One region of the Streptomonospora halophila genome, then DNA from elsewhere that is predicted to be linked to it. Evidence: riboswitches for the same ligand, from Rfam matches in the RefSeq annotation. Region 1 holds a riboswitch; each other region holds the start of a gene.
What was found. Region 1 has a riboswitch for cobalamin ahead of ABEA15_RS19035 (energy-coupling factor ABC transporter permease). Riboswitches for the same ligand answer to the same signal wherever they lie in the genome.
Positions count from the first base shown of each region.

Region 2: it holds a riboswitch for cobalamin, as region 1 does, so the genes downstream of both, ABEA15_RS17055 (ABC transporter substrate-binding protein) here and ABEA15_RS19035 (energy-coupling factor ABC transporter permease) in region 1, are expected to answer to the same signal.
Region 3: it holds a riboswitch for cobalamin, as region 1 does, so the genes downstream of both, metE (5-methyltetrahydropteroyltriglutamate--homocysteine S-methyltransferase) here and ABEA15_RS19035 (energy-coupling factor ABC transporter permease) in region 1, are expected to answer to the same signal.

Region 1 is NZ_BAABIK010000024.1:38,186-42,358, reverse strand. It holds gene ABEA15_RS19050 (energy-coupling factor ABC transporter ATP-binding protein) at 1-312, opposite strand, end outside; gene cbiQ (cobalt ECF transporter T component CbiQ) at 309-1,064, opposite strand; gene ABEA15_RS19040 (energy-coupling factor ABC transporter substrate-binding protein) at 1,071-1,469, opposite strand; gene ABEA15_RS19035 (energy-coupling factor ABC transporter permease) at 1,473-2,210, opposite strand; cobalamin riboswitch at 2,241-2,448, opposite strand; gene ABEA15_RS19030 (4Fe-4S binding protein) at 2,607-2,807, shown strand; gene ABEA15_RS19025 (precorrin-8X methylmutase) at 2,847-3,443, shown strand; gene ABEA15_RS19020 (sirohydrochlorin chelatase) at 3,719-4,173, shown strand, end outside.
Region 2 is NZ_BAABIK010000019.1:124,968-129,140, forward strand. It holds gene ABEA15_RS17050 (FecCD family ABC transporter permease) at 1-996, opposite strand, end outside; gene ABEA15_RS17055 (ABC transporter substrate-binding protein) at 1,000-1,998, opposite strand; cobalamin riboswitch at 2,072-2,253, opposite strand; gene ABEA15_RS17060 (response regulator) at 2,668-3,342, shown strand; gene ABEA15_RS17065 (universal stress protein) at 3,481-4,173, shown strand, end outside.
Region 3 is NZ_BAABIK010000020.1:17,461-21,633, reverse strand. It holds gene metE (5-methyltetrahydropteroyltriglutamate--homocysteine S-methyltransferase) at 1-1,532, opposite strand, end outside; cobalamin riboswitch at 1,689-1,911, opposite strand; gene ABEA15_RS17185 (polysaccharide deacetylase family protein) at 2,312-3,826, shown strand; gene ABEA15_RS17180 (DUF6461 domain-containing protein) at 4,134-4,173, shown strand, end outside.

The DNA.
Region 1 (4,173 bases):
GTCGTCGGGGTCCTGGAAGACCAGCTGGACGCTGCGCCGCAGCTCGGCGAGCGCGCGGCGGCCGCGGCGCACGGGCTGGCCGCCCAGGCGGATCTCGCCTTCGTCGGGCGTGAGGCTGCCCGAGAGCAGCCGCAGGAGCGTCGTCTTGCCGCCCCCGTTGGGCCCGAGCACGCCCACGACCTCGCCGGGGGCGATGTGCACGTCGAGTCCGGCGAACACCGGAGCGGAGTCGGGGTAGCCGAAGGAGAGCCCCAGACCGGCGAGAGCGGCGGGCGGGGCGGCGGTGGCGTCGCCGCCGGAAGCGGTGGTCACGGGCCTGCTCCAATGAAGACGTAGGCGGTGGTCGCCGCGGCGACCAGCAGCGGCGGCAGCGCGGCGGCGATCAGCGCGGCGGGCCGCAGGGGCAGTTCGTCGACCAGCACCGTCAGCTCTCCGGTGTAGCCGCGGCACTCCAGGCCGCGCTGCATGCGCTGCGCGCGGTGGAAGGTGCGTACGAACAGCGCGGCGCCCAGCGACCCGACCGAGCGCACCCACGCGCGCCGGTCGACGTAGCCGAGTCGGCCCGCCTGGGCGGTCTGCACGCGCCGGGCGCTGTCCAGCGTCACGAACAGCATGCGGTAGATCAGCGCCACCACCTCCACCAGCGCTGAGGGCAGCCCGATGCGCGTCAGCCGCGGCAGCAGGTCGGCCAGCGGGGTCGTGAAGGCGAACAGCAGTTGGCAGCACACCGCGGCGGCGGCGCGCCCGGTGATCTCGGCGGCCCGGGCCGGGCCCTCGGGGTCGAGCGCGACGGCGCCCTGCGCTCCGCCGACCGTCACCAGCAGCGCCAGTGACCCGGTCAGGATGAACAGCAGCGGCCCCCAGGCCGCGCGGGCGAAGGCGCGCGGCGACACCCGCGCCGGCCCGAAGGCCGCGGCCAGGGCGACCGCGGCCACCAGCGGCGCGGCGGGCCACGTGGGCAGCGCCAGCGCGCACACCAGCAGGCCGCCGAACAGCAGGCCCTTGGCGGCGGGATGCACCCGCCGCCACGGACTGGTGTAGGCGGCGGCGTCGATCGCCAGCACGCGCGGCTACCGCTCCGCGGAGCCGGAGTCCGCCTCGGCGGTGTCGGCAGCCGCGTCCGCGGACCGCTCGGCGGTCTCGGTGCGCGGGGCGTCCGGCGGCACCGCCCGGCCTCCCGCGAGCCTGCTGCGCGTGCGGACGGCGCCGAAGTAGTAGCCGATGATCCCGGCGCCGATCGCGGCCTGCAGGGCGAAGATGCCCGACTCGATCTCGGAGGAGGGAGGCTCGTAGATCGAGGTGAACCACGGCTCGTAGCCGCGGTCGATGTCGGTCACCGCGCTTTTGGCCTGCGCGTCCGCTCCGGCGAAGGGCTCCTCCACGTGGCTGCCGGCCCCGATGAGCAGGGGCAGCACGGCGATCAGCGCGGCGGCGGCGATCAGCAGCCAGGTGGTCGCGGTCCTCGGCATCTCTCAGCCCGCCTTCTTCTCGGTCGCTTCGGTCGCGTCGGCGGAGGGCGCCGGGGCGGCGGGCCGCGTCAGTACTCCCAGCCGGCGCAGCTGGTCGGGGCTGACTCGGCACAGCAGCCGCACGAGCACCACGGTGACCAGGCCCTCGATCACGGCCAGCGGGACCTGGGTCACCGAGAAGATGCCGGCGAACGTCGCGAACGAGCCGAGGAACCCGGATGCGGGGTCGGGGAAGGCCAGGGCCAGCTGGACGCTGGTCATGGTGTAGGTGGCCAGGCTGCCCAGCGCGGCGGCGCAGAACACGGCCGCGCCCAGCGAGGTCTGCTCGCCGGCGGAGGCGGTGACCGCGCGGACGAGTCGGTAGGCGCCGTAGGCCGCCCACGGCCCCACCACCGCCATGGAGAAGACGTTGGCTCCGAGGGTGGTCAGCCCGCCGTGCGCCAGCAGCAGCGCCTGGAACAGCAGGGTTATCGTGCCCAGCGCGGCCATGACGGGCGGGCGGAACAGCACCGCGCCCAGGCCGGCACCGGTGGGGTGGGAGCAGCTTCCGCTGACCGACGGGATCTTCAGCGCCGACAGCACGAAGCAGAACGCACCGGCGGCGCCGACGAGCAGCTTGGCATCGGGGTCGGCACGGACGGCCTGCGTGAGCGACCGGACACCGTGCGCGGCGAACGGGGCCGCGGCGGCGGTCCAGGCAGCGGCGTGCTGCCAGGGCAAATAGCCTTCAGCGATATGCATCTCGGGGGACCCAACTTCCAGCACCTCGTGGACGGTCGTCGCGCCGTGGCCGGTCTCCTGGCTGACGGGTCGCCGCCCTCCGCCGGGCCTTCCCAGAAGCAGCGTCGCTGGTGCTCCCAGTGGCCTGCGCCGACGTGCCGCGAACGGCGGTCGGGGCATCGGACTTCCCGCTCACAGTGGCGAGGGCCGCGCCGGTTTCAAACCGGACTTCCCGAACACCACGGCCCATCGAACGTACGGCCCGAGCGGCGGATCCGCAATAGGAGGACATCCCGTGGGCGCTGCCGCGGTCCTGCCCGAAACCCCGTGTACGCTGGGCCTGCGCCGCGCCTGAGGGGCCACCGGGACGCCGCGGTGGCACTGGTCTCAGCGCCGGCGCCGCACGGAAGGAGCGCCTTGGCCGACCCCGCCGAGCCCACCGCTCCGGTGGCTGTGACATCGTCGTGCACGGCCTGCGGAGCCTGCCTGCTGACCTGTCCGGAGCACGCGCTCCGACCGCAGGGCGGGCACCTGGCCGTACTGGGCGACCGGTGCACGGGCTGCCTGGAGTGCGTGGAGATCTGCCCGGCCGACGCGATCGCCGTCCTGGATGAGTGACCGCGCCGGTAGAGCAGGAGCAAGGGGGAGGAGACGACCGTGGAGCGGCGGGTGCACCCGATCGAGACCGAGTCCTTCGCCATCCTGCGCTCCCGGGTCGACCTGGGGCCCATGCCGCCGCTCAGCCGCGCCGTGGCCGAGCGGGTCATCCACTCCAGCGCCGACCTGGACTACGCCGCCGACCTGGTGATCGACGACGCCGCGGTCGAGAAGGCCGCCCGGCTGCTGGACGAGGGCGCACCGGTGGTGACCGACGTCGCGATGGTCGCCGCGGGCATCACCGCCCGCGACTGCGTGTGCCGCATCTCCGACCCGCGCGCCGAGCGCCTGGCGCGCACGGCCGGGATCACCCGCTCGGCGGCGGCCGTGCGCACCGCCTACTCCGACGTCGGCCCCGGTGCGGTCTGGGTGGTGGGCTGCGCCCCCACCGCGCTGACCGAGATCGTCGCCCGCCAGGTCGAGCCCGCGCTGGTCATCGGCCTGCCCGTGGGTTTCGTGGGCGCCGCGGAGTCCAAGGCCGAACTGCGCGCGAGCGGACTGCCACAGGTGAGCAACGTCTCGGAGAAGGGCGGATCGGCGGTCGCCGCTGCGGCGCTGAACGCTCTGCTGTACGGTCCCGTACCCGTACCCGAGTGAGCCGGGCACCGTCGGCGGCGCGCCGCGAGGCGCGCGCCGGAACGGCCCGCTGAACGAGGAGTCAGAGAGGAGGAGCCGGCCACCGCGAACAGGCGGCGGCAGCGGCGCCGCACGGCGCCGGGCCGACCGCGCCGCGCAGCGGCGGACCCCGCGGGTCCGGGCCCCTGCGCATCCGAGCACACCGCCGTCGCAACGCGGCTCCCCCCAACCCGACAAGTCGGACAGCGCTGCCTGAAGGCGTGTCCGAAACACCCCACTCACCGGTTAGGAATCGGATGCAACCCCCTTTGCTGCTGGTCGGACACGGAACCCGCGACGACAAGGGCGTGGCGGACTTCGAGGCGTTCGTCGAGCGCCTGGGCCGCCGCTTCACCGACCGCGAGGTCGCCGGGGGCTTCATCGAACTCTCGCCGCCCCCGCTCACCGAGGCCGTCGGCGACCTCTACGGCAAGGGCCACCAGCGGGTGGTCGCCCTGCCGATGATGCTGGTGGCCGCCGGCCACGCCAAGGGCGACATCCCCGGCGCGCTCGCCCGCGAGAAGGAGCGCCACTCCGGGTTCGACTACGCCTACGGGCGCCCGCTGGGCCCCCACCCCACGGTGCTGCGGCTGCTCGCCGAGCGCCTGGAGGAGGTCCTCGACACCGCGCCGTCCGGCGAAGGCGAGGATGCGGGAGACGAGGGCGCCGGAGCCCGGACCACCGCCGTGCTGCTCGTGGGCCGAGGCTCGAC
Region 2 (4,173 bases), on a different contig from region 1:
CTGCTCCGGGCGGATCAGCACCCGGCCGAGTACGTCGGCGAGCACCAGCACGGCCGGCGCCAGCAGCAGGCACCAGGGCATGATCCACCGGTAGTCCGGTCCGGTCAGCGCCCGCGCGATATGGGGCACGACGAGGCCGACGAACGTGATCGGCCCGGCGATCGCCGTGGCGGCTCCGGCCAGGAGCACGACCGCGGCGGCCCCGAGCGCACGGGTCGACGCGAGCCGCGTGCCGAGGCCGCGGGCCATGTCCTCACCGAGGGCGACCGTGTTGAGCTCGCGGCGAACCGCCGCCGCCAGGCAGAGGCCCACCAGGACGGCCGGGGCGGCGACGAGCAGCTGCCCGGTGTCGGCGCGCGTGAGCGAACCCACGGTCCAGAACCGGAAGCCGTCGAGTGCGGAGGGGTCGAGAAGGGTGATGGCCGTGGTCGCGGATCCCACCATGGCGCTGAGCGCCGCACCGGCCAGCGCGAGCTTCACCGGCGCCGCGCCGCCGGCGCCGAGCGAACCGAGTGCGTAGACGAAGACCGCGGCCAGCGCGGCCCCGGCGAAGGAGAACCACAGGTAGCCGGTGAGGGCGCCCACCTGGAAAACGGACATGGCGACCACGACGGCGAACGCCGCACCGGCGTTGACGCCGAGAATGCCCGGCCCCGCCAGCGGGTTGCGGGTCAGCCCCTGCATCACGGCACCCGCGATGCCCAGGCCGACCCCGGCGAGCACCCCGGTCGCGGTGCGGGGCACGCGCACCTGCCACACGATCCGGTCGGCCTCGCTGCCGGCGGGCGCGACCAGGGCCGAGACCGCGTCGGTGAAGGACAGGGCGTAGTTGCCCGTGACCAGCGAGAGAGCACACGCGGCCGCCAGCACGAGACCGGCCGACGCCAGGCCCGCCGCCCGGCCGGCGCGGCCGGACAGCAGGCCCCGGCGCGGCTCGTCCGGCGCCCGGGGCGCTGTGGCGCATCCGGTCCCGGGCGGCGCGGTCGCACTGGTCACGGGTTACTGCTCGACCAGGTCCGGATGGATGCGGGAGGCCACCAGCTCGATGCTGTGCGCCGCCCGTACCCCGGCCGCCCGGTCGGCGAACAGGAACGGGTGGACCTCGCCCTCGGCGACGGCCGCCACCCCTTCCAGCGCCGGGTCCGACTTGATCGCCCGGACCTCGTCCCGGGCGTCCTGCGTAGTCATCTCGGCGTCGCAGCAGGCGTCGGTGAGGATGACGTCGGGATCGCGTTCGACGAGCTCCTCCACACCGACGTCGACGTTGCGCTTCCCGGTCAGGTCGGCGAAGGCGTTGACGCCGCCCGCGTGCTCGATGATCCGGGTGCCGAAGTCCACTCCGCTCGCCACCCGGTAGCCGCCGTCCTCGCCGGGGGAGACGATCGCCACGGACGGGCGCTCGGCCCCCTCCACCTTCGCCTCCACGGCGGCGATCCGCTCCCGCATGTCGGCGATCACCCGTTCGGCCTCGTCCTCGGCGCCGAACAGCGCGCCGAGGTCGCGCAGGTCCCGGTAGACGCTGTCCACCCGGACCGACTCCGGGTCGATCGCCCGGTCGGTCAGCCCGTCCTCGCTGGGGCACAGCGGGCTGAGGATCCAGCTCTGCACCCCGAGCTCGCGCAGGCTCGCGCGGGTGCCGACCGAGCGGTCCGGGCTGTTCTCGGCGAAGAACCCGTTGAATCCGGAGATGACGAAGTCGGGGTCGGTCTCCAGCAGTCCCTCCCTGCTCGGGAGCGTCGGCACGTAGTCGGCCGCGGCCTGCTCGTCGGCGTACTCGGGCAGCACCTCGGCGTCCAGGAACGCGGTTCCCACCAGCCGGTCGCTGAGCCCGAGGGCGTGGGCGACCTCGATGCCGGGCTGGTATGCGGCGTAGACACGCTCGGGCGGCGCCTCCACGGCGACGTCGATCCCGCAGTTGGTACGGGTGACGGCGTCCTCGCCGACCGACTGCTCGGGGGCGGGGGCGCCGCAGCCGGCGAGCAGGACGACGCCGGCCATCGCGCACGCGGCACGGGGTGAACATGAAGATACGGGGGCCATGAGACCGCCTTTTCCAGGTCCTCGTGGAATCGGGTCGTGCGGTGCCGTGGCCGGTCTCCTGGCTGACGGGTGAACGCGCGCTGTGTCCGGCCTTCCCAGGGATCGCGCCCCAGTGGCCCGTTCGGACGAACGACACAGCACTCCCGATCACAGTGGCGAGGGCCGCACCGGTTTCACACCGGATTCCCGTTCACCACGGCGCCGCCGACGCTAGCACGCCGCGCTCTCGGCCCTCGGGCCCGGGGAGCGGTCGGCCGCCCGGGGGGTGCCGGACGGTTCGCGGAGCCGCGGGCGCGGCCACGTCCCCCAAGGGGGCGGCCGCGGTTCCTGCACCGGCGCGGTCGGCGGTCGCGCTTTCTTGTCGGAGGGGCGGGGCGGACGCCGTGCGTTCGGGCGCAGGTCCCGGTCGGGCCGGGACCTCCGTCCCCTCTTCTGCGACCGCCGTCGTCCGCGCATGCGCACGCACGTGCGGTTTCGCTGTTCGCGGGCGTGCGGCGGCGCGTCCCGCCTCTCGCAGGCGCGCCCGGCGGGTGGGAGCGGCGTCGCGAGCGGGTACGCCAGTCCGGGAGACGGCGGAGGTGCGCGGCCGAAGCGCAGCGCCGCCGCAGCAGAGTGAGGTGACCTGCCATGGCCGAGGCCCACGCCCCCATCCGCGTGTTCCTCGTCGACGACCACGACGTGGTGCGCCGCGGAGTCGGCGCCCTGCTCGGCGACGAGCCCGACATCGAGGTGGTGGGCGAGGCCGCCGGCGCCGCCGAAGCGACCGCGCGCATTCCCGCGGTCCGGCCCGACGTGGCCCTGCTCGACGTCCGCCTGCCCGACGGCAGCGGTGTCGAGGTCTGCCGCCAGGTGCGCTCGGACCTGCCCGACCTGGCCTGCCTCATGCTCACCTCCTACGCCGACGACGACGCGCTCTACGACGCCGTCATGGCCGGAGCCTCCGGCTACGTGCTCAAGCAGATCCACGGCTCCGACCTGGTGGGCGCCATCCGCACGGTCGCCGCGGGCGAGTCCCTGCTCGACCCGCGCAGCACGGCCCGCATGATGCGCCGCATCCGCGAGGACGCCCAGCGCACCGACCCCCTGGCCGAGCTGTCCGACCAGGAGCGGCGGATCTTCGAGCTGATCGGCGAAGGGCTGACCAACCGCCAGATCGGCGAGCGCATCTTCCTGGCCGAGAAGACCGTCAAGAACTACGTCTCCAGCGTGCTGGCGAAGCTGGAGATGCAGCGCCGCACCCAGGCCGCCGCCTACGCCGCCCAGCTCAAGTCGCAGAAACCCCACCGCCGCGACGCCGACTGAGCCCCGCCTCCGCCGGGCCGAAGGTCCCCTCCTCCGCGGGCGCAGGGCCCGCGCGCCACCGCCCTTCGCCGCTGCCCGCGGCCGCGCCGCCTGCCTACCGTCGGTCATAAAAGCCCCGGGCGACGGCGGGAGACAGCGATGGAGAACAGATCTGGCGCGCCGGTTCTGGCAGCGGTCGACGAGACGGAGGGCAGCCTGCGCGCCCTGGACTGGGCCGCGGACGAGGCGCTTCGGCGCGACCGGCGGCTGCGCATCGTCTACGCCTTCGACTGGCCGCTCTACCACACGGTGCCCGCGGGTATACCGGACTACTCGATCGAGGAGTTCGCCCTCCGCCTCGTCGATCACGCCCGCGACCGGGCCGTCGAACGCGTGCCGGGCCTGCGGGTGGAGGCGGAGTTCGACGTCGGCGACGCCGCACCGATCCTGCTGCTGGAGGCGGCCGAGGCCGAGCTCGCCGTCATCGGGTCCCGCGGGCGGAGCCGGCTGGGTGCGGCGCTGCTGGGCTCGACCGGGATGGAGATGGCGGCCACGGCCCGCTGCCCCGTCGTCGTGGTGCCCGACCGCGAGCCCAAACCGGCCGCGGGGCGCATCGTCGTGGGCCTGGACGGTTCGCCCGCAGCGCACTCGGCGGCGGCGTGGGCCTTCGCCACCGCCGCCGGGCGCGGCGCCGCGCTGCGCGCCGTGACCGCCCACGCGCGGTTCTCCAGTGGACGCCTCGGTTCGCTGGAGGTCCCGGCTCGCTACGCCTTCGACTCCGCCGAGGAGGCGGCGGCCAGGGAGGAGGCCCGCCGCCTGCAGTCGGAGTCCCTGGCGGGCCGGCGCGAGCAC
Region 3 (4,173 bases), on a different contig from region 1:
GACTGGACCCAGCCGTTGGCGGTGGTGGCATAGCCGTCGAGCTGCTCGGCGAAGTACTGCACCATGTCGTTGCGCTCGGGCTCGCCGTGCACGAGCACGTCCAGGCCGATGTCCTCCTGGAGCTTGATGACGCGGTCGATCTCCGCACGCATCAGGCGCTCGTACTCCGCTCCGCCGATGCGCCCAGCCCGGTGGTCGGCGCGGGCCTTGCGGACCTCGGGCGTCTGCGGGAAGGAGCCGATGGTGGTCGTCGCCAGCACGGGCTCCTTGCCGGCGACCGTGCGCTGCTCGTCCCCCACCCGGCTGGTCTCGCCGCCCAGCGCCTGCAACCGGGCGCGCACGCGGGAGTTGGTGAAGGACGCGGGCGGGGCGCCGCGGGCGGCCTTCAGCTCCGCCGTGACGGCCTCGTCCCCCTCGGAGAGCGCGCGGCCGAGCAGCACCACCTCGTCGACCTTCTGCTTGGCGAACGCGAGCCGCTCGCGCACCGCCGGGTCCATGCCGGGCTCGGCGTCCAGGTCGATCGGCACGTGCAGCAGGGAGCACGAGGTGCTCACCTCCACCCGGCCGGCGAGCCCCAGGACCGAGCCCAGTGTGGACAGCTTGGCGGGCAGGTCGGCGCGCCAGACGTTGCGCCCGTCGACGACACCCGCGACCAGTGTCTTGTCACCCAGGCCGGAGACCCGCGCCAGCTCGCCGACCCCTTCGGGGCCGCTGACGAAGTCCAGGCCGATCCGCTCGACACCGGTGCCCTTGAGCACCTCCAGCGCCTGCGCGCCGATCGCGCCGAAGTAGGTGGAGACCAGCAGGTCGGGCCGCCCGGCCTGGTCGCCCAGGCGGCCGTAGGCGTACTCCAGGCACGCAAGCTCGGCGCGGCCCTCGTCGCTCGCCAGGATCGGCTCGTCGATCTGCACCGACTCGGCGCCCACGGCCGACAACCGGGCGAGCAGCTCGGAGTAGCACCCCAGCAGGTCGTCGAGCAGGTCCAGGGGCCGCCAGCCCTCAGGGGCGTCCGCGGCGGGCTTGGCCAGCATGAGCAGCGTCAGCGGCCCCACGAGCACCGGCCGGGTCGGCACGCCCAGCCCCTTGGCCTGGGTGTACTCCGACAGCGGCTTGCCGCCCGCCAGGCGCGGCCGCGTCGCGGGCGACAGCTCGGGGACCAGGTAGTGGTAGTTCGTGTCGAACCACTTGGTCATCTCCATGGGCGGGAGGTCGCCGGTCCCGCGCGCCATGGCGAAGTAGGCGGCGAGCTCGGACTCGCGGTCCTCGGCGGCCTCGAACGCCGCCCGGAAGCGCTCGGGCACCAGCCCGAACAGGACCGCGGCGTCGAGGACGTGGTCGTAGTAGGAGAACGTGTTGGAGGGGATCGCGCCGATCCCGGCGTCGCGCAGCGACTCCCAGACTCCTCGGCGCAGGCGTGCGGCGACAGCGTCCAGGTCGGCGGCGCTGGAGCGGCCGTCCCAGTAGGACTCGCAGGCGCGCTTGAGCTCCCGGTCGCCGCCGATGCGCGGGTATCCGTGGACGGTCGTGGGCATCATGCGGCACCGCCCGCGGACGTGTGGCCTTCTCGCATGGCTTGTTCTCTCCCTCGTCGATCAGCCGGACGATCCGCGGCCGCGGGAGAGGGTGTGCGAGCGCACACGCGTCACCGCCCTGGCCCTCCCTCGAGGCGCACGGACCACCGCGGGCGCGTTCGCCCGCGGGCGGTGGCAGGTATTCGGACTCGTGGGCGCGGCACGGCCCCCGTTCGGGCCGCTCCTCCTACCGGCCGCCGCTTCCCAGGCGCGTACGCCCAGTGCCGATGACGGCTTTCGTTCCCACTTACCGCTGCGGGGCAGTCCCGGATTCGCACCGGGTTCCCTCTTGCGACACGCACGGCGCAACGTGCGTGTACCGACCGCGGCTGCAACTATAGTCCAGGCAGTCACGGCCGCCCGTGGACGCCTCCCCACACAGCGTTCCCGGGCCCGCACAGCCACCGGACGAGGCCTGGTGGCCGCCGCCGCCCCGAACCGCTCCGACGGAACGCGAGACCGATCCGCTGCGGCGGGCTTTGCCAACCTTGTGCGGTTGTTGGCTGCAACATGACGTCTTCTGTCGCCTAATTCGCCCCTGCGGAGATTACCCTCGACCGATGGACCGTGTCCGAATCGATATGTCATTCGCGGAACCCGCGCGGATTCCCAGGGCGACACATTCACCGGCACCCGACTCCAGAACCGTGAAGGACGCGCACCAGTTGAAGCACCAGCCAGTCGGCTCGCATCCGGGGTCACGGCCAGGCACCGTCACGCCCCGTCCCCGATCAGCAACCGTGCGTACGGCACCCGGCGCGGCGGCTCTGGCGCTGCTTCTGGCGCTGACCGCCTGCACGGGCGGCGATGCGGACCCGGCGGCGTCGGACGCCTCGGCGTCGGCCTCGCCTCGGGCCACGCCCGCCACGGGCGCACCGGACGAGCTGACCGCCGTCGACACGGAGCACATCCCCGGCCTGGAGGAGCAGACCTCCACCAAGACCCTCGACGGCGGTGTGGAGACGCACGTGTCCTACCCGCGCGTGCCCAAGGCCGGCCCGTTCACCGAGCGGCTCGGCGAGATCACCGCGCAGGAGGCGCGGGACTTCGCGAGCGCCGAGCGGGGCGCGAAGTCCTACACCGTCGACTGGCAGGTGAGCGCCGCGGGCGGCAACGTCCTGGCGGTCCGCCTCACCCAGCACGAGAAGGACGGCGACGGCGAGCGCACCGGCTACTCCACCTACTGGTACAACACCGAGTCCGGCCGCACCGCCTACTCCACCGAGCTGCTGGACGGCCAGGGCAGCCTGGAGGAGCTCGACGGGCTGGTCAAGAAGCGGCTGAAAGACCGCGACGGGGTCGACGTTTCGAAGCTGCACCCCATCGCAGAGATGTACGACTCCGTGGGGTTCAACCCCGACGGCGGCCTCGTGGTGGAGTTCGACGAGGGTCAGATCGCCCCGGCGAAGAAGGGCCGGGTCCGCGCCGTCGTGCCCCGCAAGAAGGCGGCGCCGCTGCTGTCCTCGTTCGGCGAGCGGGCCCGCGAGGCGGCCGTGGTGGTCACGCCCGGGTTCGAGATCGAGAACGCCGCGAGCGCCCCCAAGGACAGCCCGCCCGAGGGCAGCGTCCCGGGGACGTTCGCCACGGACCCCGACGAGGTCGACTGCGACGATCCCGACTCCAAGTGCATCGCTCTGACCTTCGACGACGGTCCGGGAGGGCGCACGCCGGAGCTGCTTGACGCACTGGCGAAGTACGACGCAAAGGCGACGTTCTTCGTCACCGGCGTGCCCGTGCGCGAGTTCCCCGACACGGTCCGCCGCGAGTACGCCGAGGGACACGAGCTGGCCAACCACACGGTGCACCACCCGGACCTCACGTCGCTGGGCAAGGGCGAGATCGACGACGAGCTGGCGACGGTCAACGGGCTCGTCCGGCGCCAGACCGGCTACAGCATGGACCTGATGCGCCCGCCCTACGGCGCCACCGACGAGGGGGTCGCCGACGTCACCGCGGAGCTCGGCCAGGCGCAGATCCTGTGGAGCATCGACACCAACGACTGGCGCGACCACGATGCGGATCTGGTCAGCGACCGCGCCGTCGAGCGCGCCCGGCCCGGGTCGATCGTGCTGATGCACGACATCCACGGCTCGACGATCGACGCCGTACCCGAGATCCTCAAGCGGTTGGACAAGAAGGGTTACACCATGGTCACGGTGTCGCAACTGCTCGGCGAGACCGACCCCGGAAAGAAGTACATCGACGGCCACCCGACCAAGCCCGAACCGTCGGCCTCGGCGAGCCCGTCGAACTGACGCGAGGCCGTGACCCGGGCTTTCGCCGAAGCGGAGGGTTGGCCGACCGCGGATGAGCGGCGACACCACGCGGGGTGTCCCCAGTGCGGGGCACCCCGCGTGCGCGCGTAGGCTGGGGCGCCGTGGCACTGGGACGGACCCCGCCGGATACCCGGGTACCCGCGCAGGGACCGCCGAACCGCGCCGACGTGTCCTCTACCGGCCCGCTTGAGCGGGGCTCCCTGGGGAACGCGAAGGATGAGGGCGGTCGTTCCCGACGATGTGAGCAGCCACCACAGCGTGCCCCGTGGACGTGAAGGGAATTCCGATGGCCGTTGCGTTGGCCCGCGACTATGCCTGGTTGCGGG